4 regions of the Streptomyces sp. NBC_00203 genome follow, and region 1 is predicted to be linked to each of the others. Evidence: riboswitches for the same ligand, from Rfam matches in the RefSeq annotation. Region 1 holds a riboswitch; each other region holds the start of a gene.
What was found. Region 1 has a riboswitch for cyclic di-AMP ahead of OG975_RS35200 (M23 family metallopeptidase). Riboswitches for the same ligand answer to the same signal wherever they lie in the genome.
Positions count from the first base shown of each region.

Region 2: linked by a shared signal. The riboswitch ahead of OG975_RS29395 (NlpC/P60 family protein) and the one ahead of OG975_RS35200 (M23 family metallopeptidase) in region 1 are both predicted to bind cyclic di-AMP.
Region 3: linked by a shared signal. The riboswitch ahead of OG975_RS19650 (transglycosylase family protein) and the one ahead of OG975_RS35200 (M23 family metallopeptidase) in region 1 are both predicted to bind cyclic di-AMP.
Region 4: linked by a shared signal. The riboswitch ahead of OG975_RS07165 (C40 family peptidase) and the one ahead of OG975_RS35200 (M23 family metallopeptidase) in region 1 are both predicted to bind cyclic di-AMP.

Region 1 is NZ_CP108126.1:7,888,678-7,895,971, reverse strand. Features, by position in the region: gene OG975_RS35215 (GNAT family N-acetyltransferase) at 1-1,961, opposite strand, end outside; gene OG975_RS35210 (HPr family phosphocarrier protein) at 2,137-2,418, shown strand; gene OG975_RS35205 (GntR family transcriptional regulator) at 2,636-3,331, opposite strand; gene OG975_RS35200 (M23 family metallopeptidase) at 3,552-4,316, opposite strand; cyclic di-AMP (ydaO/yuaA leader) riboswitch at 4,329-4,489, opposite strand; gene OG975_RS35195 (M16 family metallopeptidase) at 4,715-6,103, opposite strand; gene OG975_RS35190 (M16 family metallopeptidase) at 6,100-7,294, opposite strand, start outside.
Region 2 is NZ_CP108126.1:6,538,735-6,546,028, forward strand. Features, by position in the region: gene OG975_RS29370 (PspC domain-containing protein) at 1-279, shown strand, start outside; gene OG975_RS29375 (LuxR C-terminal-related transcriptional regulator) at 276-1,043, shown strand; gene OG975_RS29380 (NlpC/P60 family protein) at 1,048-2,130, opposite strand; gene OG975_RS29385 (hypothetical protein) at 2,526-2,879, shown strand; gene OG975_RS29390 (tellurite resistance/C4-dicarboxylate transporter family protein) at 2,857-3,834, opposite strand; gene OG975_RS29395 (NlpC/P60 family protein) at 3,932-5,098, opposite strand; cyclic di-AMP (ydaO/yuaA leader) riboswitch at 5,106-5,279, opposite strand; gene OG975_RS29400 (hypothetical protein) at 5,503-5,655, shown strand; gene pcrA (DNA helicase PcrA) at 5,731-7,294, shown strand, end outside.
Region 3 is NZ_CP108126.1:4,370,335-4,377,628, forward strand. Features, by position in the region: gene OG975_RS19635 (DUF501 domain-containing protein) at 1-7, opposite strand, end outside; gene OG975_RS19640 (septum formation initiator family protein) at 64-540, opposite strand; gene eno (phosphopyruvate hydratase) at 646-1,932, opposite strand; gene OG975_RS19650 (transglycosylase family protein) at 2,301-2,996, opposite strand; cyclic di-AMP (ydaO/yuaA leader) riboswitch at 3,001-3,180, opposite strand; gene OG975_RS19655 (transglycosylase family protein) at 3,364-4,389, opposite strand; gene OG975_RS19660 (cytochrome P450) at 4,597-5,874, opposite strand; gene OG975_RS19665 (globin domain-containing protein) at 6,212-7,294, shown strand, end outside.
Region 4 is NZ_CP108126.1:1,533,057-1,540,350, forward strand. Features, by position in the region: gene OG975_RS07150 (twin-arginine translocation signal domain-containing protein) at 1-68, shown strand, start outside; gene OG975_RS07155 (ATP-dependent Clp protease proteolytic subunit) at 220-855, shown strand; gene OG975_RS07160 (hypothetical protein) at 863-1,168, shown strand; cyclic di-AMP (ydaO/yuaA leader) riboswitch at 1,516-1,702, shown strand; gene OG975_RS07165 (C40 family peptidase) at 1,706-2,179, shown strand; gene OG975_RS07170 (DUF6328 family protein) at 2,260-2,778, shown strand; gene OG975_RS07175 (ATP-binding protein) at 2,887-3,345, opposite strand; gene OG975_RS07180 (helix-turn-helix domain-containing protein) at 3,558-4,415, shown strand; gene OG975_RS07185 (DUF397 domain-containing protein) at 4,428-4,652, shown strand; gene OG975_RS07190 (8-amino-7-oxononanoate synthase) at 4,665-5,789, opposite strand; gene bioB (biotin synthase BioB) at 5,951-7,204, shown strand; gene OG975_RS07200 (adenosylmethionine--8-amino-7-oxononanoate transaminase) at 7,197-7,294, shown strand, end outside.

The DNA.
Region 1 (7,294 bases):
GGTGCCGTTCCCGGTTCGGCTCCGGCCCCCGGTACCGCTCCGGGTGTCGCTCCCGCTGCCCCTGTGGGCAACCGTGCCGATGCAGCTCCCTGTGGTGCGGTACTGGCAGCAGCCGACAACGCCTCCGCCAGCCCGCCCAGCTCGACGTGCACCACAAGCACCGGCTTGGCCGGAGCCGCCGCGGCAGCGGAACGGAGCGCCTGCGCCAGGGCTTCATCGGCAGCCGACGTCTCCCCCACCGCCGGTATGGCGGTCACGACAACGGCATCACACCCGTTGTCGTCCAACGCCCGTGCCAGCGCCTCGCGAAAATCCTCCGCCGACGCCGCCGTCGTCAGATCCAGCGGCGGCAGCGGCCGCAGGCCTTGGGCCAGACACGCGTCGTACGTCAGCAGCCCCAGCGACTCCGAGTTCCCCAGGATCGCCACCCGGGGCCCAAGAGGGAGCGGCTGGCGTGCCAGCAGAAGCCCCGCATCGACGAGCTCGGTGATCGTGTCGACCCGGATCACCCCGGCCTGCCGCAGCAGCGCCGACACGGTGGCGTGCGGCAGCCGCGTGGCCCGAACAGCATGTCCCTGGGGAGCCGCCCCGCCATGGCGCGCCCCCTGGACCACGACGAGCGGCTTGGCCGCGGCCGTGCGCCGTGCGAGGCGGGTGAACTTGCGCGGGTTGCCGATGGATTCGAGGTACATCAGGACGACGTCGGTGTCCGGGTCGTCGTACCAGTACTGGAGCACGTCGTTGCCGGACACGTCCGCCCGGTTCCCGGAGGAGACGAAGGTGGACACACCGGTCACGCCCGTGACACCGCCACCGCGCCGGTGCAGCCGGGACAGCAGGGCGATCCCGATCGCGCCGGACTGGGCGAACAGGCCTATCCGTCCGGGGCGCGGCATCTCCGGGGCGAGCGAGGCGTTGAGCCGCACGCCGGGGGACGTATTGATGACTCCGAAGGCGTTCGGCCCGATGATGCGCATCCCGTACGTACGCGCCTGGCGGACGAGTTCGCGCTGGCGCTCGCGCCCCTCGGGGCCGCTCTCGGCGTACCCGGCGGAGACGACCACGAGCCCCTGTACCCCGTGCTCGCCGCACTCGGCGACGGCCTCGGGGACGTACGGCGCGGGCACGGCGACGACGGCGAGGTCCACGGGCTCGTCGATCTCGCGGATGGAACGGTGGGCCGGGACTCCGTCGAGTTCCTTCTCCTGGACCGCCTTGTTCACCGCGTACAGACGGCCGGTGAATCCGGCAGCGCGGAGGTTGGTGAGGACACTGCGGCCGACCCCGCCGGGTGTGCGGCCCGCGCCGATGACGGCGACCGAGCCCGGCGCGAGCAGCCGCTGCACGGACCGGGCCTCGGCACGCTGCTCCCGCGCGCGCTGCACGGCGAGCGAGCGGTCGGTGGGTTCGAGGTCGAACTCCAGGCGTACGACGCCGTCCTCGAAGTGCCGCTTCTGCTGGTACCCGGCGTCCGTGAACACCTTGATCATCTTGGTGTTGGCGGGCAGCACCTCGGCGGCGAAGCGGCGGATGTCACGCTCGCGCGCCACGGCCGCGATGTGTTCCAGGAGAGCCGAGGCGACGCCGCGGCCCTGGTGGGCGTCCTGCACGAGGAAGGCGACCTCGGCCTCGTCGGCGGGCGCGGAGGCGGGCAGGCCGTCGGCATTAATCCGGTCATAGCGTACGGTGGCGATGAACTCGCCGCCCACTGTGGCCGCGAGACCCACCCTGTCCACAAAGTCGTGGTGCGTGAAGCGGTGGACGTCCTTGGCGGACAGGCGCGGATACGGCGCGAAGAAGCGGTAGTACTTCGACTCGTCGGACACCTGCTCGTAGAAGCTGACCAGACGCTCGGCGTCATCAACGGTGATGGGCCTGATGCGTGCGGTGCCGCCGTCGCGCAGCACCACGTCGGCCTCCCAGTGAGCGGGGTACTCGTGCCGGTCCGACGAGGTCTGCATGGGGCCCAGAGTACGGCTCGCGTCCGACAACGGCGCGAGGCAGTCTGTGGAGGACGGAAGTCGGACCGAGGCCGCGGTCCGACGTCACTCCGGGCGGGACGAAGTGCCGCCCGGGCATGCTTCACGATATGGGACACTGGTCTAGACAACCCTGAACACTGAAGGGCAGCATCACATGGCTGAGCGCCGCGTCAACGTCGGCTGGGCTGAGGGCCTCCACGCCCGTCCCGCCTCCATCTTCGTCCGGGCCGCCACGGCCTCCGGCATCCCCGTGACGATCGCCAAGGCCGACGGCAACCCCGTCAACGCGGCCTCCATGCTCGCGGTCCTCGGACTGGGCGCCCAGGGTGGCGAGGAGATCGTCCTCGCCTCCGACGCCGAGGGTGCGGAAGCCGCCCTCGACCGTCTGGCGAAGCTGGTCGCCGAGGGTCTCGAGGAGCTCCCCGAGACCGTCTGAGCATCACACGCACTGTGCGGCGGAGCCGCGTCACCCCATCCCGGGCGGCGCGGCTCCGCCGCTTTTCGGTCCACCGTCCAGGAATTCTCCGCGCACCGCCCGCACACCTCGCGCCACAGACACGGAAATAGCGCGCACCGGAATTCACGGCACGCGAAAAGAGGGGCAACAGAAATAGACCCCTGCTGAATATCCCTCTTTGTATACGGCGCCCTTGTTAATGCCGCAGGCCCGTCATGTTTACGGGATGTTGCGAAGTCCTCACACGTTCCGGACGATCTCCGCCGCCGGGAAACCGGAGCCGGTGCGCGGCCGAGGCGCGCTCGGTGTGCAGGGCCGTGATCGCCCTGGCCCGCTCGCTGTCGCCGCGCGCGACCGCGTCCACGATGCCGCCGTGCTCCGCCCAGGACTCCGCGGGGTTGGCCGGTGCCTCCACCGCGTACATCCAGGCGATCTTGTGCCGCAGCTGGCTGAGCGTGGAGGTCAGCGCGGGGCTTCCGGAGGCCTGCGCGAGGGTCTCGTGGAACCAGCCGCCCAGCGAGCGCAGATCCTCGCTGTGGCCCCTTCTGGCCCGCTCCTGACCCAGCCTGACCAGGCCTCGGAGCACCTTGAGGTGGGCCTCGGTACGGCGCTGCGCGGCCCGCGCGGCACCCAGCGGCTCAAGGAGCATGCGCATCTCGAGGAGGTCGGAGGCCTCCAGCTCGGTGGGCTCCGCGACGCACGCGCCCGCGTGCCGCCGGGTCACGACGAAGCCCTCGGCCTCCAGCGTGCGCAGCGCCTCGCGCACCGGGACGCGCGAGACGCCGTAGCGACGCGCGAGCAGTTCCTCGGTGAGCCGGCTCCCTCGCTCGTAGACACCCGCGACGATGTCGTCACGGATCGCCGTGCATACCGAGTGCGCCGGAATACGCATGACCGGACCTCCGCTTTAATCCCCGCGAAACGCCATCGATTGACGCTTGTTCAGTGACTCTATTGCAGGGAGCCGGAATTTCCGATGGCAGGCCGGAATCCAGGGATATTTTTTGGACAGACGGCCGTGCGAAACGACGATGCCCCGGCTCGGCGGGCCGGGGCATCGGAAGTGATGGAGATCTGGTGAAGCGGTCGTCAGACGTTCATACCGTCGAACGTCAGACGTTCACGCCATGCGAGCGAAGGTAGGCGACGGGGTCGATGTCCGAGCCGTACTCCGCGGTCGTACGGGCCTCGAAGTGGAGGTGCGGCCCGGTGGTGTTGCCGGTGGCCCCGGAGAGGCCTATCTGCTGGCCCGGGGTGACCGTCTGCCCCACGGAGACGCCGATGGACGACAGGTGGCCGTACATGGTGTACGTGCCGTCGTGCATCTTGATGACGACCTGGTTGCCGTAGGCGCCGCCCCAGCCGGCGGTGACGACCGTGCCGGAGCCTACGGAGTGCACCGAGGTGCCGGACGCGGCATGGAAGTCGACGCCGGTGTGGCTGCCGGAGGACCAGAGGCTGCCGCCGGCCTTGTAGCCGGTGGAGATGTACGAGCCGGTGATCGGCACGACGAACGTGTTGAGGCGCTTGCGCTCGGCGGCACGGGCGGCGCGCTCCTTGGCCTCGCGCTCCTTCTTCGCCTCCGCCGCGGCCTGCTTCCGGGCGGCCTGCTCGGCAGCCTTCTTCGCGGCGGCCTCGTCGGCGGCGTGCTGCTGGGCCGCGGCCTGGGCGTCGATCTTCTCGGCGAGGGAGTCGCCGATGGTGATGACGGGGGTGAGCCCGGTCTGCTCGACGGTGGACTCCGCGGCGAGCGCGGGGGCGGCCAGGGTTCCGATGACACCGGTGGTGGCGAGCGCCGCGACGCCGACGGCGTTCGTGGTCGTGCGCTGCACGCGGCTCGGGCGACGGTGCTTCCCTGTGCCACAGGTGAACGCCATGTAGGGGCTGATCCTTTCCTTCCTTCTCGCCTACCGGGTTAGCTGACGGGTTCGGAGCAGGAAGGTCTCCTACAGACCCCCTCCTGGGAGGGCGTCCGATTCACCCCAGGGACTACGTATGGGTCCCCGGCTCCCCTGGCTCGCGCCGTACGGGGACTCGGCGATGACTGTCCGGTGCCGCGGGCGCGGCGCACTGCCTGACGAACAGCCGCACCGACGCTAATCGGGACATCTTTCAATCGACAAACGGATCACGGCTTTTGTAGCGCATGACACAGGGCAGACAGGCAACCTCCCTACCAATACGGACATCTTGGGAACGAAGTCCGGACAAAAGAAGACCCAGGTGACTCTTCAGTCACCCGGGTCCTCAGGGAGTGGCTCTGTTCCGCTCTGCTCTACTCGGCCCGGACGACGCTCACTTCACCGATTCCGAGGGCTTTGACGGGCTCCTCGATCTGCGCGGCGTCGCCCACGAGGATGGTCACCAGACGGTCCACCGGGAAGGCGTTCACGGCGGCCGCGGTGGCCTCCACGGTGCCGGTCGCGGCGAGCTGCTGATACAGCGTCGCCTGGTAGTCGTCCGGCAGGTACTGCTCGACCTGGTCGGCGAGCGTGCTCGCGACGGCCGCCGCGGTCTCGAACTTGAGGGGCGCCACACCCACCAGGTTCTGCACGGCGACATCGCGCTCGGCGTCCGTCAGGCCCCCGGCTGCGAGGGTGCGCAGCACCTTCCACAGGTCGTCGAGCGCCGGACCGGTGTTCGGGGTGTCCACGGAGCCGCTGATGGCGAGCATCGCGACGCCCGTGCCGTCCGGCGCGGCGCGCAGCACCTGGCCGAACGCCCGCACACCGTAGGTGTATCCCTTTTCCTCGCGCAGGACACGGTCCAGGCGCGAGGTGAGGGTGCCGCCGAGGCAGTACGTGCCGAGCACCTGGGCGGGCCACACGCGGTCGTGCCGGTCGGCGCCGACGCGGCCGATGAGCAGCTGTGTCTGGACGGCGCCGGGCCGGTCCACGATGATCACGCGGCCGGTGTCGTCGGCGCTCACCGGCGGCACGGGACGCGGCTCGGCGGACGAGCCGGTCCAGGAGCCGAGCGTGTCGGCGAGCAGCGCGTCGAGGTCGACACCGGTGAGGTCACCGACGATGACCGCGGTGCCCGTCGCGGGGCGAACGTGCTTCTCGTAGAAGGCCCGTACGGCCGCCGAGTCGATCTTCTGGACGGTCTCCTCGGTGCCCTGGCGCGGGCGCGACATGCGCGCGGTCGCCGGGAACAGCTCCTTGGAGAGCTCCTTGGCGGCGCGGCGGGCCGGGTTGGCCGCCTCGTGCGGGATCTCGTCCAGGCGGTTGCGGACCAGTCGCTCCACCTCGCTGTCCGCGAACGCCGGTGCCCTCAGGGCGTCGGCGAGCAGACCGAGCGCCTTGGGGAGGCGCGAGACGGGGACTTCGAGGGACAGGCGTACGCCGGGGTGGTCGGCGTGTGCGTCGAGGGTGGCGCCGCAGCGCTCCAGCTCGGCGGCGAATTCCTCGGCGGAGTGCTTGTCGGTGCCCTCGGAGAACGAGCGCGCCATGATCGTGGCGATGCCGTCGAGGCCCGCGGGTTCGGCCTCCAGCGGCGCGGCGAGGATCACCTCGACGGCGACGACCTGCTGGCCGGGGCGGTGGCAGCGCAGGACGGTCAGACCGTTGTCGAGCGTGCCGCGCTCGGGCGACGGGAAGGCCCACGGCCTGGCCTCGCCGGCCTGGGGCTGCGGGTGGAAGTCCATGGTGGCGAGCTCGGTCACTTCGCCGCCTCCTCGTCGGTGTCTTCAGCGGCGTCGGTGTCTTCGGCGGTTTCAGCGGTCTCGGCGACGGTCGGTTCGTAGACGAGCACCGCGCGGTTGTCGGGGCGCAGGCGGGCCTTGGCGACCTCCTGGACCTCCTCGGCGGTGACGTCGAGGACGCGCCGCACGGCGGTCAGGGCGAGCTGCGGGTCGCCGAACAGGACGGCGAACCGGCACAGTTCATCGGCGCGGCCAGCGACCGTGCCGAGCCGGTCCAGCCACTCGCGCTCCAACTGGGCCTGGGCGCGCTCCATTTCCTCGGACGTGGGGCCCTCCTCGGCGAACCGGGCGAGCTCCTCGTCGACGGCGGCCTCGATGACCGGGACCTCGACATCGCCGGACGTCTTCACATCCAGCCACCCCAGGGAGGGCGCTCCGGCCAGGCGCAGCAGGCCGAACCCGGCCGCGACGGCGGTGCGGTCGCGGCGTACGAGCCGGTTGTAGAGCCGGGAGGACTCGCCGCCGCCGAGGACGGTGAGCGCCACGTCGGCCGCGTCGGACGCGCGCGTGCCGTCCTCCGGGAGCCGGTAGGCGGCCATCAGGGCACGCGCCGGGACCTCTTCCTCGACGACCTCGCGCAGCTGCTCGCCCATGATGTCGGGCAGCGAGCCGTCACGCGGGGCGGGCTTGCCGTCGTGCCCGGGGATGGAGCCGAAGTACTTCTCGACCCAGGCGAGCGTCTGCTCCGGGTCGATGTCGCCGACGACCGACAGCACCGCGTTGTTGGGCGCGTAGTAGGTGCGGAAGAACGCGCGGGCGTCCTCCAGGGTGGCCGCGTCCAGGTCCGCCATCGACCCGATCGGGGTGTGGTGGTAGGGGTGGCCCTCGGGGTACGCGAGCGCGGTCAGCTTCTCGAACGCGGTTCCGTAGGGCACGTTGTCGTAGCGCTGTCGGCGTTCGTTCTTGACGACGTCCCGCTGGTTCTCCATGGACTCGTCGTCGAGCGCGGCGAGCAGCGAACCCATGCGGTCGGCCTCCAGCCAGAGCGCGAGCTCCAGCTGGTGGGTGGGCATGGTCTCGAAGTAGTTGGTCCGCTCGAAGCTCGTCGTGCCGTTGAGCGAACCGCCCGCGCCCTGGACGAGTTCGAAGTGGCCGTTGCCGTGGACCTGCTTGGAGCCCTGGAACATCAGGTGCTCGAAGAGGTGAGCAAGT
Region 2 (7,294 bases), 1.3 Mb from region 1:
ATGCAGGCCGCGCGGGAAGCGATGGTGAACGCGGCCAAGTACGGTGGCGAGGGCGGCGCCGTACAGGTCTACGCCGAAGTCGAGGGCAGGACGGTCTTCGTGTCCGTCCGCGACCGCGGCCCCGGCTTCGACTTCGACGCGATACCCGCCGACCGCATGGGCGTTAGAGAATCGATCATCGGCCGCATGGAGCGCAACGGCGGCACGGCGCGACTGCGCGCGGTGCCGGACGGCGGCACCGAGGTCGAGCTGGAGATGGAGAGGGCGAAGACGTCATGAGTGACGCGAACGGGCCTGTGGAGTCCGGCAGTTCTGCTGAGGAGACCCCTTCGGCCGCCGCATCCGGAGAGGCCGCGGGCGCGGCCGATCCGGCCGGGGGCGGGCGTCGGGTGCGCGTCGTGCTCGTCGACGACCACCGAATGTTCCGTACGGGCGTGCAGGCCGAGATCGGGCAGACCGAGCGGACCGGCGTCGAGGTGGTCGGCGAGGCAGCCGACGTCGACCAGGCGGTCACGGTCATCACGGCCACCCGGCCCGAGGTCGTCCTGCTCGACGTCCATCTTCCGGGCGGCGGCGGTGTCGAAGTGCTGCGCCGCTGTGCCCCGTTGATGGCCGACGCCGAGCAGCCGGTCCGCTTCCTCGCGCTGTCCGTGTCGGACGCGGCAGAGGACGTCATCGGGGTCATCCGCGGCGGCGCCCGGGGGTACGTCACCAAGACGATCACCGGCACGGACCTCGTGGACTCCGTCTTCCGTGTCCAGGACGGCGACGCGGTCTTCTCACCCCGCCTCGCCGGGTTCGTCCTGGACGCGTTCGCCTCGACCGACGCCCCGCCCGTAGACGAGGACCTCGACCGCCTCACCCAGCGCGAGCGCGAGGTCCTGCGCCTCATCGCCCGCGGGTACGCGTACAAGGAGATCGCCAAGCAGCTGTTCATCTCCGTCAAGACGGTGGAGTCCCATGTCTCGGCGGTCCTCAGGAAGCTCCAGCTCTCGAACCGGCACGAGCTGACCCGCTGGGCCACGGCTCGACGGCTCGTCTAGTCGCTCACACCACCCGAGTGGCCCCCGCGAACGGCATCTCGTCGATCGGCGCCACGCGTACCGGCGCCGTCGGGTTCGGGGCGTGGATCATCATGCCGTTGCCCACGTAGATGCCGACGTGACTGATGCCGGAGTAGAAGAACACCAGGTCGCCCGGGAGGAGTTCGGAGCGCGAGACACGGCGTCCCGCGTTGATCTGGGCGTAGGTCGTCCGGGGCAGCGAGATGCCCGCCGAGCGGTACGCGGCCTGGGCGAGGCCCGAGCAGTCGAATGCGTCGGGGCCCGTGGCGCCCCAGACATAGGGGCTGCCGAGCTTCGCGTAGGCGTAGGAAATGGCCGCCGCCGCACGGGAGTTGGGGGCCGCGACGGTACCGGACGACGACACCGGGTCCAGGTCTCGGGACGACGAGCGCGAGGCGCGCTGCCCAGCGCCGTCGACGCCGCCGGCTCCGCCGGTCTCCCCGAGCCGCGCGCGCTGATCGGGGCTGAGCTGGGACAACAGCAGCCGTGCCGCGTCGAGTTTTCCGTTGATCGTCTTCTTGTGCCGCTTCAGCTCGGCCTGCCGCGACTTGAGCGAGGCGAGTTCCACGTGCGCGGCGCCGCGCAACTGCTCGATCTCCCGCAGCTGCTTGCGTACGCGGCCCACGGCCGCCGCCTGCCGGCTGCCCGCCCGCTCGGCGAACGCGGCCCCGTCCAGGTACTGGTCGGGATCGTCGGAGAGCGCGAGCTGCAGTGCGGGGTCGAGGCCGCCGCTGCGGTACTGCGCCGCCGCTATCGAACCCAGGGCGTCTCGCGCCGAGTTGAGCCGGTCCTCCTTGCGCGCGGCCTCGTCGCGCAGCGTGTTCAGCCGCTCCTCCGCCTTGTCGGCCTTCTCCTTGGCGCCGTTGTACTTCTCGGTGGCGACCTCCGCATCCTCGTACAACTTGTCGACCTTGGCCTTCACCTGCGCCGGAGACAGCTGCGGATCGGCGTGCCCGGTCCCGTCGAAGCCGGTCGCCGTCGCCGCGCCCGCGAGGGCGATCGTGGCGGCTGTGCGGGCCGTGTTTCCACCGAGCGAGCGCGGTCTCGGCTTGCGGTGCGCTGCCACGAGGGCCACATCCTTCGGTACGACCGCGAGGGGAGCGCGGTCAGCGGTAACGCGTCCGGCGGCGGCCCACACAGGGGGAGCGAGCCGCCGCCGGACCTTCTCGGCGGTGGTGGCCGGCTGCCGCCCCTGGCCCGGGCGGCGTTGGGGAGCCGGTCACCTGGTGGAGGACGCTAAACCTGGGAGTGAGGCGTTGGTAACGCCATGTACGGAACTGTCGCCACTGGATCGGTCAGTGACCGTATGTGACCGTGATCCCCGCCTGGCGTCGCCGACTTCACGCGGTGCGATGACCGATGCGGCGAATCCGGGAAAACCGGGGTTGCCCGGGTGCTAGGGGTTACAAGGGGTGGGCCGGTGACAAGAGGGACTTGGGCCTCCGATTAGGCTCCGGCCTCATGGACGTACTCATCCATCTCTTCGTCGGCCTGCACATCATCGGCATCGCCTCGCTTCTCGGCGGCTTCCTCACCCAGATGAAGGCGATGGGCCAGGGCACCGCTCGCTTCGTCCCCGCGATGCTGCATGGCGCGCTGACCATGCTGGTCACGGGCGTCGTGCTGGTCGGCCTCAACCAGGCCGACGACAACACGGTCAACACCATCAAGATCGGCGTGAAGCTGGCCCTGCTGATCGTGATCCTCGGGCTCGTCTATGTGAAGCGGGACGACGAGAAGGTGGACAAGGGCCTCTTCGGGCTCGTCGGGCTGCTGACCACCGCGAACATCTTCATCGCGGTGCTCTGGACCTGACGGCCACGGCGGACGACCGCACGGCTCCCGCCGCGACGGCCAGCCACCCCGCCACCGCGATCCACAGCAGCACCTGCCCGGGCCCCTTGAGCCAGGGGATGTCGAGGGCGGTCGCGACCGACAGGGCCGCCACCGCCGTCATCCCCATCGGGAAGACGGACGCCCAGCGTCGTACGTCGTGCCGGGGTCTACGCCACACCAGCTCCGCGACGACGAGGACGCAGTACCAGAAGAGGTCGAGCACCAGCAGCGCGACGGTCACGGCGCGCAGGACGCGCTGGTCGTCGTTGTTCCACAGGTACGGGTTCACGTGGTGCGCGGTGATGAGCTTGGCCCCGGCCAGCGCCGAGATGGCGAGCGCGCCGCCCGCGATCCAGTGGTCCCCGGCGCCCCGGGCCACCTCCCGGAGGTCGAAGTGCGCGAGCGCCACCCCGTAGAGGGCGATCCCGAGCCAGAACAGCACCAGCGCCGTATGCGCGAGCCACTCCGGGCCCACGGCCGCGGCGAGCGTGGCGCCCAGCACCGCGAGCCCCTGCGTGGCCACGCACACGAGGAACACGACTCCCGTCATACGGCGCTTCCAGTGCCGCATGACGTTGAGGAGCAGCACCGGCCAGAGGACGGCCGACAGTGCGAGCAGGGCCTCGGCCGGCCCCTGCCACCCCAGTGCGGACAGCCCCGTACCGAGCACGGTGGTCGCCGCGACGGCGGTGAGCCCGGCCGGTGTGCCCGCCTCCTCCACCCACCGCTCCCGCTCGCGCAGCAGCCGGACGACGAAGTCCGCGGCGAGCGCGAGCCAGCCGGCGGACGCCAGGGCCAGCGCGATACGGGACAGGGTCTCGTAGCCGGTCAGATGCAGCCCGACCGAGATGATGCCGGTGGCCATGACGGCGGCACCGGCGGCGGGCGGTCGCTGGGCCCACCAGGTGCGGAGCGGGGAGACGGCTGCTGGCATGGGCCCGATGCTAGGGATCTTCGGGCCGGTTGCCCGCGGGCCACGCGCGCGCGTGGCGGATGACAAGCCTCACGCGCGCGTGCCCCGCAGGAACGCGTTACGCCGGACGCACCACGCTGTGGATGATCGAGGTCCCGGCGTAGTAGATCGACTCCTCGCGGACGTACGCACCCGGCTTCGGCGCGTGGATCATCATGCCGTTGCCGATGTAGAGACCCACGTGGCTGACGTCGTCGTAGAAGAAGACCAGGTCACCGGGCTGGGCGTCGGAGAGGGAGACCGTCGTGCCCGCGTTCACCTGGTCGGTTGTGACGCGCGGCAGTGTGACGCCGGCGGCCTTCCAGGCGGCCTGGGTGAGTCCGGAGCAGTCGTACGAGCCGGGGCCCGTCGCGCCCCAGACGTACGGCTTGCCGATCTGGGCGCGGGCGAAGGCGATGGCCTTGGCGGCCTTGGTGGCGTACGAGGAGTCCGTGGTGGTCGAGCTCGACGAACCGGTCGAGGTGCTCGACGACGACTCCTGCTGGGCCGCCTTCTCGGCCGCCGCCTTCTCCGCGGCTGCCTGCTGCTGTGCCAGCGCGGCCGCCTTGCGGTCGGCCTCCTCCTGCTTCTTCTTCTCGATCGCCGCGAGCCGCGCCTTCTCCTCGGCGGTCAGGTCCGAGAGCAGTTCGCGGGCCGCGGAGAGCTTCTTCTGGACGTCTGCCTTGGACGTCTTGAGCGCGCTCTGCGAGGTGGTCAGCGTCTGCAGGCTCTTGGAGGCCTCCGCGCGCTTCTTCGTCGTGGCGGCCTGCTCCGTGATGTAGTCGTCGACGGCCGCCTTCTGGCGGGTGGTCAGACGGCTCATCAGCTGGGTCTGGTCGAAGTAGTCCTGCGGGTCGTCGGCGAGCAGGAGGGTCGCGGTGTCGGGGGCGGAGGCCCCGGTGCGGTACTGCGCCGCCGCGAACGAACCCAGCTCCTCGCGCGAGGTGTTGAGCTTCTCGGTGCGCTTGGCGACGTCGTCGAGGAGCGTGTCGACCTTCTTGCGCTGCTTGGAGGTCTTCTCCTTCGCCGCGTTGTACTTCTCGGTGGCCGTCTCGGCCTGGTGGTAAAGGTCGTTGACCTTCTTCTCGACTTCTTCGAGGCTCGGCCTGGGCTCGGCCGAGGGCGCGGCGTTCGCCGTCTGGGAGAGCAGGGCCACCGAGGTGAGCGCCGCCGTCGCCAGGGCGGCGGGGGTCCGTATGCCTGCTACGCGCGTACCCGTAGGACGCGGTGTGCGATGCGACGCCAAGAGAGGCGACTCCTTCCGTCATCCGCCTACCGAGTTAGCTGTCGGGTTCGGGCGGGTGGTTCCGGAAGGTTTGCCCTACGGTCCTTGCCCCACAAGGCAGGTGGACCGATTCACCCCAAGGTCGGTTGGGTCCCCGGCTCCGGCTGCCGCGAGGGCGCGCCGAACTCGGCGGAGGCCGCACGGCCCGGCGATGTTCGCCGGTGCGGGTCGAGCGGCCTGCCCGGCACGCTAGCCAACTCGTGTGGCCCGTGTGAAGGTTGATGTGCGATATGCCCGATACATTTTCGTGACCTTTGCCCTGGGCGTCACCCCGCGCGGTCAATTCGGAGTGATCTATGGCGACTTGTCGGGAGTGGTGACGTCCGCCCCGCTCCGGGCGTTAGCTTGCAATCGGTCACGGTCGGATGCCGCGTCGGCTCTCGTGCGACAGCGGGCAGCCGTACGTCGCCGAAGCCGGGGTGCCCGGCAAGGCGACGATCGTCGCCGACCGTGACGGACCGGGTCTGGAGGGTGAGAGGGTGCCGGGCGACCGGCTCCGGAAGATCCTGGGCTTCTGAGCCGCGTCACGACTTCCGGTCGAGTTTTCAGGGTGGCGGCGGGCTGTCAGTGGGGCGGCCTAGACTCGGAGAGCGATGAGCAGCCTCTTTGATGACAGCTTCCTGGCGGACCTCAAGCCCTCACGGGCCCACGAGGAAGAACCCCCGCCGCCGCCCGAGGACGATCACGTACCGGAACCCGTTCCGGACGATCTGTTCGGCGGGAAGTTCGACGTGCCGCCGGACCGGGACGCGTACTACCGCGACGGCGCGCCCCGGCCCGCCGTGGACGCGGCGGCGCTGCTGGACGGGCTGAACGAGAACCAGCGGGCGGCCGTGGTGCACTCCGGCTCCCCGCTGCTCATCGTGGCCGGCGCGGGCTCCGGCAAGACCCGTGTGCTCACGCACCGGATCGCGTATCTGCTGGCCGAGCGCAATGTCCACCCCGGCCAGATCCTCGCGATCACCTTCACGAACAAGGCCGCGGGCGAGATGAAGGAGCGCGTCGAGCACCTCGTCGGCCCCCGCGCGGGTGCGATGTGGGTGATGACCTTCCACAGCGCGTGCGTGCGGATCCTGCGCCGCGAGAGCAAGAAGCTCGGCTTCACCTCCTCGTTCTCGATCTACGACGCCGCCGACAGCAAGCGTCTGATGGCCCTGGTCTGCCGCGACCTGGACCTCGACCCCAAGCGCTTCCCGCCGAAGTCGTTCAGCGCCAAGATCTCGAACCTGAAGAACGAGCTGATCGACGAGGAGGACTTCGCGGCCCAGGCCGCCGACGGCTTCGAGAAGACCCTCGCCCAGGCCTACGCGATGTACCAGTCGCGGCTGCGCGAGGCCAACGCGCTCGACTTCGACGACCTGATCATGACGACGGTCAATCTGCTCCGCGCCTTCCCGGACGTCGCCGAGCACTACCGCCGCCGCTTCCGCCACGTCATGGTCGACGAGTACCAGGACACCAACCACGCGCAGTACGCCCTGGTCAGGGAGCTGGTGGGGCCCGCCGACAGCGACCCCGGCGAGCTGTGCGTCGTGGGCGACGCCGACCAGTCGATCTACGCCTTCCGCGGCGCGACCATCCGCAACATCCTCCAGTTCGAGGAGGACTACTCGGACGCGACGACGATCCTGCTGGAGCAGAACTACCGCTCCACGCAGACGATCCTGTCCGCCGCCAACGCGGTCATCGAGCGCAACGAGTCCCGCCGCCCCAAGAACCTGTGGACCAACGCGGGCGCCGGTTCGAACATCACGGGCTATGTCGCCGACACCGAGCACGACGAGGCACAGTTCGTCGCCGACGAGATAGACCGTCTCACCGACGCGGGCGAGGCCAAGGCGGGCGACGTCGCCGTCTTCTACCGTACGAACGCGCAGTCCCGCGTCTTCGAAGAGATCTTCATCCGCGTCGGCCTGCCCTACAAGGTCGTCGGCGGTGTCCGCTTCTACGAACGCAAGGAGGTCCGGGACGTCCTCGCGTATCTGCGCGTGCTGTCGAACCCGGAGGACTCCGTCCCGCTGCGCCGCATCCTCAACGTCCCCAAGCGCGGCATCGGCGACCGCGCCGAGGCGATGATCGACGCACTGTCGCAGCGCGAGAAGATCAGCTTCGCGCAGGCCCTGCGCCGCGTCGACGAGGCGTACGGGATGGCGGCGC
Region 3 (7,294 bases), 3.5 Mb from region 1:
TTTCCATGCCGTGAGTCACATGTCTTTCTGGTCAGTTCATGGTGCTGGTCAGCTCATGGGCCGTCACTGGTCGGCGGCGTCGGACTTGTCCACGCCGTCCCAGACGTTGGAGTACCAGGGACGGTCGGCCGCCCCCTGGTCGGCACGGGCCTGCTTCGCCGCGTCCGGGTCGATCACGACGTAGCCGGTCTCGCCCGGCATCACATAGTGCAGCCGCTGCCGGATCTGCTGCTCGGCGTACGCGTCGTCCTGCCAGCGTGCCTTGAGGTCGCGCAGCCGCTCGACCCGCTCGCGGGCCTGTGCCCGCTGCCGCTCCAGATCCGAGATCTCGGCGCGCTGGGACACGTACTGCCTTATCGGGTACGCGAGGGCGACGACGAGGGAGCAGAGGACGAGGGCGAGGAGCGCCGCCCGGCCGGTCAGCCGGGAGCGACGGGCTTGCCGTTTGGTCTGGGAGCGGTAGACCCGGGCCGCCGTCTGCTCGCCGAGCAGCTTCAGCCTGGTCGCGGTGGAGAACCGGTCCCGGTCCTTCACGGCCATGAATCCCGCCTCCCCAGTACAAGCCCGTCACGTGCGTACGTCCCCGCACACGGTACGGGACCGAGTACGGGGACGTACGTACGACGCTTCCTAAGCCGTTACAGCTCAGCCCTTGAAGCGGGGGAACGCCGAACGACCGGCGTACACCGCCGCGTCGTCGAGGATCTCCTCGATGCGCAGCAGCTGGTTGTACTTGGCGACGCGGTCCGAGCGGGCCGGGGCACCGGTCTTGATCTGGCCGCAGTTCACCGCGACGGCGAGGTCGGCGATGGTGACGTCCTCGGTCTCGCCGGAGCGGTGGGACATCATGCACTTGAAGCCGTTGCGCTGGGCCATCTCGACGGCGTCCAGGGTCTCGGTCAGCGAGCCGATCTGGTTCACCTTGACGAGCAGGGCGTTCGCGGAGCCCTCCTCGATGCCACGGGCCAGGCGCTCCGGGTTGGTGACGAAGAGGTCGTCGCCGACGATCTGGACCTTGTCGCCCAGCTTGTCGGTGATGACCTTCCAGCCGGCCCAGTCGTCCTCGTACAGCGGGTCCTCGATGGAGACGAGCGGGTACGCGGAGACGAGCTCCTCGTAGTACTCGGTCATCTCGGCGGCCGAGCGGGACTTGCCCTCGAACTCGTACTTGCCGTCCTTGTAGAACTCGGACGCGGCGACGTCGAGCGCGAGCGCGATCTGCTCGCCGGGGACGTAACCGGCCTGCTTGATGGCCTCGATGATGAGGTCGAGCGCGGCGCGGTTGGACTCCAGGTTCGGGGCGAAGCCGCCCTCGTCGCCGAGGCCCGTGGACAGGCCCTTGGTCTTCAGCACCTTCTTGAGGGTGTGGTAGACCTCGGCGCCCCAGCGCAGCGCCTCGGAGAAGGACTCCGCGCCGATCGGGGCGATCATGAACTCCTGGATGTCCACGTTCGAGTCGGCGTGCGACCCGCCGTTCAGGATGTTCATCATCGGAACGGGCAGCAGGTGCGCGTTCGGGCCGCCCAGGTAGCGGAAGAGCGGGAGGTCGGACGCCTCGGAGGCGGCGTGCGCGACGGCGAGCGAGACGCCGAGGATGGCGTTGGCGCCGAGCGAGCCCTTGTTGTCGGTGGCGTCCAGGTCGAACATGGCCTGGTCGATCAGGCGCTGCTCGGTGGCGTCGTAACCGACGAGCTCCGGGCCGATCTGCTCGATGACGGCGAGGACGGCCTTCTCGACACCCTTGCCCTGGTAACGGTTGGGGTCACCGTCGCGGAGCTCGATGGCTTCGAAGGCACCCGTGGAGGCACCGGACGGGACGGCGGCACGACCGGTGCTGCCGTCGTCGAGGCCGACCTCGACCTCGACCGTGGGGTTGCCTCGGGAGTCCAGGATTTCCCGGGCTACGACGACGTCGATGGACGGCACGAGCATCTCCTTCTGGGATGTGACGCGGGTAACGCGGAACCTGTGATGGCGCCGCGACATGAGCCTAACCGCCCCGGGGGGATCGGCCAGCCGGTCGCCCACCCCTTGGGCAGAACCGAGAGTAAATTGTTTCCGAACGGAACAAAAACCTGCGGCCCCGCACATGAACCCGTACATGAACCCGTACATAAAAAAGCCCCGCCCCGGTGCGTACGGGGGAAGACGCACCGGAGCGGGGAGCCCGTGGGGACGGGGGGACCCTCACGAGGCCTCCACTATGGAGACCGCGTATAGGAGAGGACTGTGGTTCAGCTGCGAGCCCGTTGTCAGCTTTCCGCCGAGAGCCGTCGACAGGCGTCAGCCGCGAACCGTTGTCAGCTCAGGTGAAGCTGCTGACCCGGGTAGATGAAGTCGGCGTCGTCGACGATGTCCTTGTTCAGCTCGAACAGTTGCTGCCAGCCACCCTTGACGTGCTTCTTCTCGGCGATCGAGCTGAGGGAGTCACCCTTGACGACCTTGTACTCGCCGTCACCCTTCTTGACCTTCTTGCCGGTCGGGGTGGTGACGGTCTTCGTGGCGGCCGGGCGCTCCGCGGAACGGGAGGCGGGCTGCTCCGTCGTCCGGGTGGTGGAGGTGGTGGTGCTCGACGGGGTGGTCGAGGCGCTGGACGAGCTGGAGGTCGTCCCACCGGTGTACGCGGCGCTGGACAGGCCCGTGCCGCAGGTCGGCCAGGCACCCTTGCCCTGCGCGGCGAGGACCTTCTCACCGATGGTGATCTGCTCCGACTTGGACGCCAGGTTGGCGGTGGAGGCGTAGGCGGTGCCGCCGTACGCCGCCCAGGTGGAGGCCGAGAACTGCAGGCCGCCGTAGTAGCCGTTGCCGGTGTTGATGGACCAGTTGCCGCCGGACTCGCACTGGGCGACGGTGTCCCACTCGGACGCGGTCGCGGCGGAGGCGTTGCCGGCCGCCATCAGCGGGGCGGCGATGGCGACACCGGTGACGCCGGCGAGCGTGGCGACACGGGCGGCCTTGGACGGGCGGCGGTGCTTGCCCTTGCTGGAAAACAGCATGGAGTGATCCCCTCACCGACGCCTGCGAGGTGAGCTGTCGGGTTCGGGCGGGTGAGTGCCCGGTCGTACGGCCTCCGTCTTCACGACGTCGGACGTACGGCTTCACCCCAAGCCACTCCCGGTGAACTACCGGGCGCGGCGCTTACCTTGGGTCCCCCGCTCCTGCCTACGGCGCTTGACGCGACGACTGTTCCCGTACGGCCGTTGGCAGGATTCGGCGTTGCAACCGTCGGGGCCCGCTGTGGCGAGCGGTCACGACCGTAAGCAGTCGATACCCGGAATTTCAAAGACGATCAGGGCTTCTGAGACTCATGTCTCACTCTCACCAAACCGGACATTCCGCAGCGAACCGTGACGCGAACTCCCGCTACTTTTCGCCCGATTCAGCACCAACTGCAAGGCTCTGACCGGGCACGATGAGGTCAGGATCGGTGCCGATCGTCTTCTTGTTCTCGGCGTACAGCCCGGCCCATCCGCCTTCGAGGTCAAGGGCATCGGCGATCGTCCAGAGACTGTCTCCGGTGCGGACGACGTACGAGCCGTCGGCGGCGTCGCGCGAGGCGCTGGAGCCGCGCGAGGCATGCCGCCCGGAAGCGCTGTCCGTACGGCCGTCGGTCACGTCCTCCGTCACACCCTCGTCGGCGGTGTCACCACGGTGACGTCCGGCACCGGTCGTCGCACTGTCGGACGCACTCGAAGAGTCGCCGTTCTGCCCGGACTTGTCCGAGTCGTCACTCTTCGCCGTCTCTGTGTCCGAGCTGTCGGAATCCTGAGAATCACTGTCGCCGGAGGAGGTGTCGGACTTCGTCGTGTTCTTGGCCGCATCCGGGGAGGAGTCGGATGATGAGGATGAATCAGATGAACTGGACGAGGATGACGAGTCCGACAAACCGGACGACTCCGAGGAGCTGGAGGAATCGGACGAGCCGGAGGAGCCCGAGGAGTCGGAGGAGTCGGAGGAGTCGGAGGAACTCGACGAGTCGTCCGCCACGCCCGTGTCGACCTCGACGGAGCCCGAGTGCTTGCTGAGCCCGGAGAGCGGTCCACAGGTGGGCCAGGCGGCGAGGCCCTGGTCGTCGAGGATCTTCTCGGCGATGGCTATCTGCTGCGAGCGGCTGGCCTGGTCGGCGCTCGGGGCGTACAGGGTGCCGCCGTACGACTCCCAGGTCTCCTGGGTCAACTGCAGCCCGCCGTAGTACCCGTTCCCGTCGTTCGCGCTCCACGATCCCGCGCTCTCGCACTCCGCGACCCGGTCCCACGTGGTGCCGTCGGCCGCGCTCGCACTGGTGGCGCCGAGCAACGGGATCGCGATCGCCGATCCGGTCACCCCTGCGGCAACGATGAGGGCCGGGGCCTGACGCGGGCGACGATGACGGCCGTTCCCGGAGAGCATGCGGAAGCCTTTCGAGTGACAGCAAGTGACAACAGCGGCCACTGCGATAGGCGGGCCGCGTTGGTGATCGAACGTATCCGCACTCGAACGCTTGTCACAAGTCGATGCAGCACAGATCACGTGAAGATCACGGAGTTGAGGGACCGTCACCTTTTCGCAGGTGGGCGCCCGTTGTCCGGCACACCGGAGGGCCGTCCTCCGGCATGCCTACCGACCTGGTGTGAACTCCACGGGAAGCGTGCGCAATCCCCGCATAATGAGCCCGCCACGCCAGCGCAAATCGGCAGAATCTCCCGCGAGTTGGAGATCGGGGAGACGGGTGAGCAGCGTGGCGAGCGCGGTCTGCCCCTCCAGGCGGGCGAGCGGCGCGCCGAGACAGTAGTGGATGCCGTGGCCGTACCCGAGGTGCTGATTGTCACGCCGCGAGAGGTCGAGCGTGTCCGGCTGCTCGAACCGCTCGGGGTCACGGTCCGCAGCCGCCAGTACGACGAGGACGGGGTCGCCGGGCGCGATGTCCTGCCCGCCGATGCGCACGGCCTCGGTCGCGAACCGCCAGGTGGCCAGTTCGACGGGACCGTCGTAGCGGAGGAGTTCCTCGACACCGGTTTCGAGGAGTCCGGTGTCCTTGGCGGCGAGCGAGGCCTGGAGGCGTGCGCGCTGCTCGGGATGGGTGAGGAGGGCGTACGTGCCGTTCCCGATCAGGTTGACCGTGGTCTCGAAGCCGGCGAAGAGAAGGATGAAGGCCATGGCGGCCGCCTCGTTCTCGCTGAGGTGCTCGCCGTGGTCCGAGGCGCGGATGAGCCCGGAGATGAGGTCTTCGCCGGGGGTGGGGTGCTCGAGCAGCGCTTCCCGCTTCCGGTGGATCAGCTCGGCGAGATAGCCGCGCATCTTCTTGACGGACCGCGCGACGCCTCCTCGGGGCCCTCCCCCGTGCCGGATCATCATCCCCGCCCAGTCCCGGAAGTCGTCCTGGTCCTCGCGCGGGACGCCGAGCAGATCGCAGATGGCGTAGATGGGGAGCGGGAACGCGAAGTCGTGGATGAGGTCGGCGGAGCCCTTGTCGGCGAACTGGTCGATGAGGTGGTCGGTGAGTTCCTGCACGCGCGGCGCGAACTCGGCCACGCGCCGGGGGGTGAAGGCCTTGGAGACGAGCCGTCGGAGCCTTGTGTGGTCCGGCGGATCGATGTTGAGCAGATGCGTCATCAGCTCGGCCTTGCGCTCACCCGGGATACCCGTCTTCCCCTTCGCGTGGGCGGGTTCGTCGTGGTGGGCGGGGTTCTTGGACAGCCGCTGGTCGGCGAGCGCCTGCTTGGCGTCCGCGTACCGGGTGACGAGCCAGGCCTCCACCCCGCTGGGGAGGCGCGTCTTGCGCACGGGGGCGTGCTCGCGGAGCCAGGCGTACGCCGGGTAGGGGTTGGTGGCGAACTCCCAGGTGAAGAGTTCGGGGGCAGGGGCGGGGGCGGCAGGGTCCTGGTGCTCGGTCACTCCTTGACGGTATCCGGAGGTCCTCGAAGCCCTGAGTCGCCGCCCCAGCTCCCCATCGGACAGCCTCCGCATCGGACAGCCTCCGCATCACGAGCGACGCGAACGGTCCCTGGCCCTCTCCCGGCCCTCCCCCTTCATCACCTCGGCAATGACGCCCTCGCTCCCGTGGCCGCCGACCCCACCAACTCCCCTTCCACCACGCCCCCTTGCCGACCGGACGCCCTGAGGCGACGGTACTCGGCAGAGGCCCTCCCGAGCCCCGCACACTTCACCCCAGGCTGTCCATAAATCGCCTGCTGTTTGACCTCACGGCTCGAAAACTCCATACATTCACGCAGTGGACCCCGAAATACTCAGATCCAGCTTCGCGGTCGTCGAGAGACGGGCCGAGTTCGCGGTCAAGTACTTCTACTCGCACCTGTTCCGGCACAACCCGGACGTCCGCGGGCTGTTTCCGCTGGACTTCCCGGAGGACATGGAGCGGCAGCGGGACAGACTGTTCGCGGCGCTCACGTATGTGATGGAGCGGCTGGAGGACCCACGGCTACCGGGGTATTTACGGGAACTCGGGCGGGACCACCGCAAATATCTTGCGGAGCCGGAGCACTACGCCGCCGTGGGGGCGAGTCTGATCGCCGCGTTCGCCGTCGTCGCGGGGTCGGCGTGGAACGCGGAGGTCGAGAAGGCCTGGGGCGAGGCATACGGGGCGATCACGAACCTGATGCTGCAGGGCGCCTGGGAGTCGCAGCACGAGGGCGAACCGCCCTGGTGGGACGCCGAGGTCACCGCCCGGACCCGGCACGGCGACGACCTCGTCGTGCTGACCCTGCGCCCACACCGCCGGCTCCACTACTCCCCCGGCCAGTACGTCACCGTCAACGTCCCCCATCTCCCAGGCATTTGGCGCCCGTACTCGCTGGCCAACGCCCCCCGCGCCGACCACACCGTCGACCTGCACATCAGCCGGGTCGCGAACGGCGTGCTCTCCACCGCCCTCGTCCGGCAGACCCGGGAGGGCGACGTCCTGCGGCTGGGCGCGCCCGGCGGCGGACTGATCCTGCGCACTCCCGCGGAACGGCCCCTCACCCTCATCGCGGCCGGCACGGGATGGGCACCCGTGAAGGCGCTGCTGGAACAGCTCGACGAGACCCACGAGGCCCGCCTGTTCCTCGTCGCCCGCGACACCTCCTACCTGTACGACCGGGACGCCGTCGAGCGACTCCAGGCCCGGCTTCCCCGGCTCGCCGTCACCTTCATCACCCCCGCGCCCGGCCGTCCCAGGGCCCAGGCGACCGAACGCCTCCTGACTGCGCTGGGCAACCGCGCCGGCTGGACCCAGCACGATGTCTATCTGGCCGGTCCGCCCAGTCTCGTCGAAGAGATCGGCGAGGCCCTCCCCACGCTCGGCACACCGACCGAG
Region 4 (7,294 bases), 6.4 Mb from region 1:
TCGCCGTCTCCCGCGGCTGGCCACCCATCCACTTCAGCGGAAGACCCGCACCGGTCGCCATCAACTGACACCCGCAGACTCACACACACGCGCGCACGGCGCCCCGGACCGACTCCCGCTCCGGGGCGCCGCCGTTTTTCGCTCTCAGCATGCCCCCCTTCCCCGGAGACGTACGTCCTGTACATTTTTTACAGACGTCGATCCGAGGAGGCGCGCACCATGCACAGCCCGTCCGCCCGCTATGTCCTGCCCACGTTCACGGAACGGACCAGCGCGGGGCACCAGACCCTGGATCCGTACTCGAAGCTGCTCGAAGAGCGGATCGTGTTCCTCGGGACGCCGATCGACGACACGTCGGCGAACGATGTGATGGCGCAGTTCATGCACCTTGAGTACCTGGCACCGGACCGGGACATCTCGCTGTACATCAACTCCCCCGGCGGCTCGTTCAGCGCGATGTCGGCGGTCTACGACACGATGCAGTTCGTCACGTGCGACGTGGAGACGATCTGCCTGGGGCAGGCGGCGTCGGCCGCGGCCGTGCTGCTGGCCGGGGGCACGCCGGGCAAGCGGTTCGCGCTGCCGGGTGCCCGTGTGCTCATCCACCAGCCGTCGGTCTCCGAGCCGATCCAGGGTCAGGCGAGCGATCTGGCCATCCAGGCCGAGGAGTTGGTGCGCACCCGGAAGCTGCTGGAGGAACTGCTCGTGCGGCACACGGGGCAGAGTCCGGAGCAAGTCGCCGCGGACATCGAGCGGGACAAGATCCTGGACGCGCCGGCGGCGTTGGCGTACGGACTGATCGACCGGATCGTCCCGAGCCGCAAGGTCTCGCGCACCGCGCCCGGCGCGAGGTGATCGCCCGATGGTTCCCGAACTGCCCCCGCTGCCCGCGCTGACGCGCGCCGAGGCCGAGTTGATCGACCGTTACCTCGACGTGGTCGATCTGCTCGGACGCATCAACCCGGCCCGCCCCGGGGACACCTACCGCGGACTGCGGGCCGCTCAGGCGCTGGTCGGCAAGGCGACGGCGCTGCGTGACGCCCTCACGCTGATGCATCAGCGGGGTGAGAGCGAGGTGCACGCGCCGACCCTGGCACAGGCCCTGCGCGTCCTCGACGGGGAGCGGCGGGCGGCCCGGGTCACCCTGCCTCCCGACTCCCACAGTTGACGCACGCACACCCGGGCCGCGGCACGCGCCGAGCCGGCGAAGCGTCCGGCCCGGGTTTCAAACGGACCAAATGGTGTACCCCCCGATGGAGTAGACGCTGCTCCTTCCCAGAGCGCGGAAAAGTTGCGCAACGCGCGTAGCGGAGAGGCGGAACGAGTCGTTCCGATGCAGGTACGGGCATCGTCGGCTCCCTCAACACCCCCTCGAACGGAGGGGTGTCCACCCGAACGGGTGAGTGGTGAGTAACCCCACAAATCACCGGTTCCGCTCGGTTTTTCGGACACTCATGCGTGAAGATCCCTTTCGACGACAAGCCCCCGCCACAACGGCGGGGCGGTCCGGGCGGACGCCGAGTCCTGCCGCTGCCCGGATGACCGGTCGACAGAAGTGCATCGGCAGGAGTGGAGGACCCAGCACGACGGGCCGCCGGAGAGATTCCGGGCGGTCCTTGGGGTGAAGCCGCGTAAGCGGCCGGGCTACTTCGCCAGCCCGAATCCGACAGGTCATCCTTCACAGGCGGCTGACGAAGGGTTGCGCATGACTGCGCTCAATCGTGTCCCGTCGCTGTGGACCAGGGCCGGTACGGCCTCGGCTCTCACCATTGCCGCCGTGGGCGGCAGCCTCGTGGTCCCAGGCGTCGCACCCGACGCCGCTGCGGCCACTCCTGCGACGAAGGCACTTCAGGTCGCGGCTTCCAAGAAGGGCTCCCCGTACCAGTGGGGCGCCACGGGGCCGCGCCGTTTCGACTGCTCCGGGTTCACGCTCTACTCGTACAAGAAGGCGGGCAAGAAGCTGCCTCGTACGGCCGCGGCGCAGTACAACAAGACGCAGCATGTCTCCGCCTCGCATCGCAAGGCCGGAGACCTCGTGTTCTTCCACTCGGGCCGGAGCGTGTACCACGTCGGCATCTATGCCGGGAAGGGAAAGATCTGGCACTCCCCGAAGACCGGGGAGGTCGTGAAGCTCCAGAAGATCTGGACGAAGAGCGTCTGGTACGGCCGGGTCAGCTGACCCGCCCGAGGGGGTGACGGCGCACACCGCCGTCACCCCCTCGGGGCGTGAAAACGGGTCGGACCGGTTACTCGTCCACCATGGCCGAGCAACGTCCCCTCCCGACACGCCACGAGACGCCTCTCGAACGCGCCGACCGCAACTTCAGCGAGCTGCTCCAGGAGCTGCGCGTCACCCAGACAGGGGTGCAGATCCTCTTCGCCTTCCTGCTGACCCTGGCCTTCACACAGCGCTTCCCCTCGCTCGACACCGTCCAGCGCGCCACCTACGTCACCACGCTGCTGCTCTCGGTGCTGGCCGCCGCCCTGTTCACAGCCCCCGCGGCGCTGCACCGGTCGCTGTTCCAGGAGAACGTCAAGCCCGCCATCGTGCGGGTCTCCTCCCGGCTGGCCGGCATCGGTCTGTTCGTGCTGATGCTGGCGTTCACCGGATCGGTGCTCCTCGTCGTGGACGTGTCGCTGGGGCGTGCCGCCGGGATCGCGGCGGGAGCGGGCACACTGGCCGTCTACGTGGCGTTGTGGGGCGTGCTGCCCCGGCTGGTCCACCGTGCCCTCAGGCCCGCAGAGGTTCCACCGGCAGCACCGGACCGAGGCCCATGACCGCGCCGGACGACGGACATCCGTCTGCTGCCGCCCGTACGCCTTCGGGCGGGCCGGGCAGCACAGGCACACCCCCGGGTCGTCGGGACACGCCAACTGAGCCGCCTCCTACGGCTCTTGAGGTCCCCCGGCCGCCACCGGCTGGACCGGTGCCGTCCACGGCAGTTCGATGGAGACCGTCTTGCCGCCTTCCCTGGTGGGCCGGACGGCGAGTCTGCCGCCGCATTCCGCGGTCAGCCAGCGGATGATCACCATGCCGCGGCCGTTGTCCTGTTGGACGGCTGCGGGCAGCCGTTTCGGAAAGCGTGGGTGGCTGTCGGTGACGCCGAGGCGCAGGTGTTCGTCTCGGTCGAGCCGGACGTCCACCGTGAAGGTGGGCGACTGCCCGAAAGTGTGCTGGACGGCGTTGGTGGCTAGTTCGGACACGATCAGGCGTACGGTGTCCGCGACTTCGGAGTCGCACGGCAGGCCCCATTCGGCCAACACGTCGGCGACGAATTTCCGGGCCGCGGAGACCGAGGCGGGATCGCTCGGCAGAGTGACGGATGCTTCCTGGTGATCTGCCATGGCGACGTCGACCCTTTCCCACGGGACCGGAGTCCGACACGGAGCGGATGGTTCGAGTACGGTCCCGGACTGGTGCTTCGCGACAGACTGCCATTACCGGGCCGGTCACGGGTGCGATCCACCGAGATATGCATATATCTGTCGCTCGAAGCGGTGAACTCTGCGACGGCGGAGCGTATTTGGGCGGCTCGGAAGGAGTAAGGAGTACGGCCATGCAGCACGGTCCCGCGGTACGCCGCCGCAAGCTCGGTGCCGAACTGCGCGCGCTGCGCGCCGATGCGGGCCTCACCAGTGGTGAGGCGGCCCGCCTCTTGGGCTGGCACCAGTCGAAAGTGAGCCGGATCGAGACCGGCACCAGCGGGGTGAAGCCCTCGGACGTAGCACGGCTGCTGGACGCGTACGCCGTCGAGGATCCCGACTTACGGGATCTCCTGGTCGTGTTGGCGGGCTCCGAGGGCAACGGACGGCACCACTGGTGGCACGCCTATCGTGGGGTGCTGCCGTCGACGTACCGCGACTTCATCAGTCTGGAGTCGCAGGCCAGCGGGATGCGCACGCTGGAGACGTCCGTCGTGCCGGGGCTGCTGCAGACGCCCGAGTACGCCCGTGCGGTGACGCGGGCCGCCGTGGACGGTCTGGAGGACGGCAAGCTGGACGCCCTCGTCGAGGTGCGCCTCGCCCGCCAGGACGTGCTGCGTTCGAATCCACCGCTGGAGCTGAGCGCCGTTCTGGACGAAGCGGTGTTACGGCGTGAGGTCGGCGGACCGGAGGTCATGGCAAGGCAGTTGGAGCGGCTGCGAGAGGCTGCCGCCCTGCCTCAAGTGCGGCTTCAGGTCCTGCCGTTCACCGCCGGAGCACACATCGGAGTCACAGGTCCTTTCGTTATCTTCTCATTTCCGAACACAACTGATCTGGATGTGGTTGTTCTCGACCACTTGACGAGTAGCCTCTACCTCGAACGGAAAGAAGACCTTCAGGCCTACAGCGAGGCTTTCAACGCCCTTCAGTTCCACGCCCTTTCGCCCGAGGACTCGTTGGACTACATCGCCGGGATAGGTGACGGCGCGTAAGGAGGCACCCCCATGTCTGCACTGCCTCGGTACGTACCATCCAGCACTTCGCTGCACGACGTGCGATGGCTGCGCAGCAGCCGCAGCACGGGAATGAACAACTGCGTCGAGACAGCACGCCCCGGCCCGGGACCCTGGGCCGAACTGGTGGCCGTGCGCGATTCCAAGAACACGGCGGGGCCCGCCCTGCTCTTCGCTCCTGCCGCCTGGGAGGGATTCATCGCCGGACTGAGCTGACCGCCACCACACTCATCGCTTCTGGCTGATCACGCGTACGGCGTGCTCGATCTGCGCGTCGGTGAGGTCCGCGCGGGCGGTCAGCCTCAGCCGTGAGATGCCGTCGGGCACGGACGGGGGACGGAAGCAGCCGACGGCGAGTCCCGCCTCACGGCAGTCGGCCGCCCACCGCACGGCCCGCTCGGGGGACGGCGCGCGCACGGAGACGACGGCGGCGTCCGGTCGTACCGCTTCGAGGCCCTCGGCCGTGAGGCGGGTGTGCAGCGCCGTCGCCACCGCGCGCGCCCGTGCGGCACGCTCCGGCTCGCGGCGCAGCAGCCTGAGCGCCGCCAGGGCCGCGCCCGCCGCCGCGGGCGCGAGACCCGTGTCGAAGATGAAGGTGCGCGCCGCGTTGACCAGGTGGTCGATGACCGGAGCGGGGCCGAGGACGGCGCCGCCCTGGCTGCCGAACGACTTGGAGAGCGTGACGGTCACGACGACGTCCGGGGCGCCCGCGAGCCCCGCCGCGTGCGGCGCGCCCCTGCCACCGTCGCCCAGCACGCCGAGTCCGTGTGCGTCGTCGACGATCAGTCCTGCCCCGTACTCCCGGCAGGCGACGGCCAGTTCGGCCAGCGGCGCCGCGTCCCCGTCCACCGAGAAGACCGTGTCGGACACGGCGACGGCGGGCCCCTCGTGGGTGCCGAGCGCCTTGCGTACGGCGTCGGGGTCGGCGTGCGCGACGACCTGCGTGGTGCCGCGGGCCAGCCGGCAGCCGTCGATCAGCGAGGCGTGGTTGCCCGCGTCCGAGACGACGAGCGAGCCGTGCGGCGCGAGCGCGGTGACGGCGGCGAGATTGGCCGCGTATCCGGAGGAGAAGACGAGCGCGGACTCGAAGCCGCAGAAATCGGCCAGCTCGCGTTCCAGTTCGCCGTGCAGTTCGGTGGTGCCCGTGACGAGCCGGGAGCCGGTCGCGCCGCCGCCCCACCGGCGCGCGGCCTGAGCCGCTGCCCCGGTGATCTCCGGATGGCGTGCGAGCCCGAGGTAGTCGTTGCTCGCGAGATCGAGGAGCGGCGAGTCCGCGGGGCGCGGGCGCAGAGTGCGGACGAGTCCGGCCCGGCGGCGCGCCTCAGCCTGCTCGTCGATCCAGCCGAACGCCATGTGTCCTCCGGGCCGTGGGTGGCGGGTGTTTTGTAGGCAGCGCACAGACCCTAGCGGCCGGGCCAGTCGGGCAGGATGTGGCAATACCCACACGTCGAACCGTGTCTCTTGTGCAAAGTCTCCTTGGCCGGGAGCGGTCGCATAGGCAAGGATCGGATCTCATGGACCTGCTGAACACGCTGGTGGACAAGGGGCTTCGGCGCGAGCTGCCGACCCGCGACGAGGCGCTGGCCGTACTGGCCACCTCCGACGACGACGTGCTCGACGTGGTGGCCGCGGCCGGCAAGGTACGCCGCCACTGGTTCGGCCGACGGGTGAAACTGAACTATCTCGTCAACCTGAAGTCGGGCCTGTGCCCCGAGGACTGCTCGTACTGTTCGCAGCGGCTCGGCTCCAAGGCCGAGATCCTGAAGTACACCTGGCTCAAGCCGGACGAGGCCTCGCAGGCCGCGGCGGCCGGGCTCGCCGGGGGCGCCAAGCGGGTCTGCCTGGTGGCCAGCGGGCGCGGTCCGACGGACCGTGACGTGGCCCGGGTGTCCGACACCATCAAGGCGATCAAGGACCAGAACGAGAACGTCGAGGTGTGCGCCTGCCTCGGCCTGCTCTCCGACGGCCAGGCCGAGCGGCTGCGCGAGGCGGGCGCGGACGCGTACAACCACAACCTGAACACGTCCGAGGGGACGTACGGGGACATCACGACCACGCACACGTACGCCGACCGGGTGGACACGGTCCAGAAGGCGCACGCGGCGGGTCTGTCCGCCTGCTCGGGCCTGATCGCGGGCATGGGCGAGTCGGACGAGGACCTGGTCGACGTCGTCTACTCGCTCCGCGAGCTCGACCCCGACTCCGTCCCGGTGAACTTCCTGATCCCCTTCGAGGGCACCCCGCTCGCCAAGGAGTGGAACCTCACCCCGCAGCGCTGTCTGCGCATCCTCGCGATGGTCCGTTTCGTCTGCCCGGACGTCGAGGTCCGCATCGCGGGCGGCCGCGAGGTCCATCTGCGCACCATGCAGCCGCTGGCCCTGAACCTGGCCAACTCGATCTTCCTCGGGGACTACCTCACCAGTGAGGGCCAGGCCGGCAAGGCGGACCTCGACATGATCGCGGACGCCGGCTTCGAGGTGGAGGGCGCGGGCGAGGTGACGCTGCCGGAGCACCGGGTTCCGGTGGGTGGGGGCTGCGGCTCGCACGCGGAGTCCGGGTGCGGCTCGCACGAGGGTGCCGGCTGCGGTTCGCACGAGGGTGCGGGATGCGGGTCCCACGCGGGGGGCGGTGTGTGCGGTTCCGCTTCGGTGGCCGCCTCGGCTGCCGCAGTTCCCGTGGCTTCCGCGGAGAAGCCCTCCGAGGCGCGCACCGACCTCGTCGCCGTACGCCGCCGAGGTGCCGGAACGGATCTCGCGCCCAATGCCTGAGCCGTCCGGGCTGTCGGTGCGTGAGCTGCTCGACCTCGACCGTCGGCACGTCTGGCATCCGTACGGCCCCATGCCCGGCCGCCAGGAGCC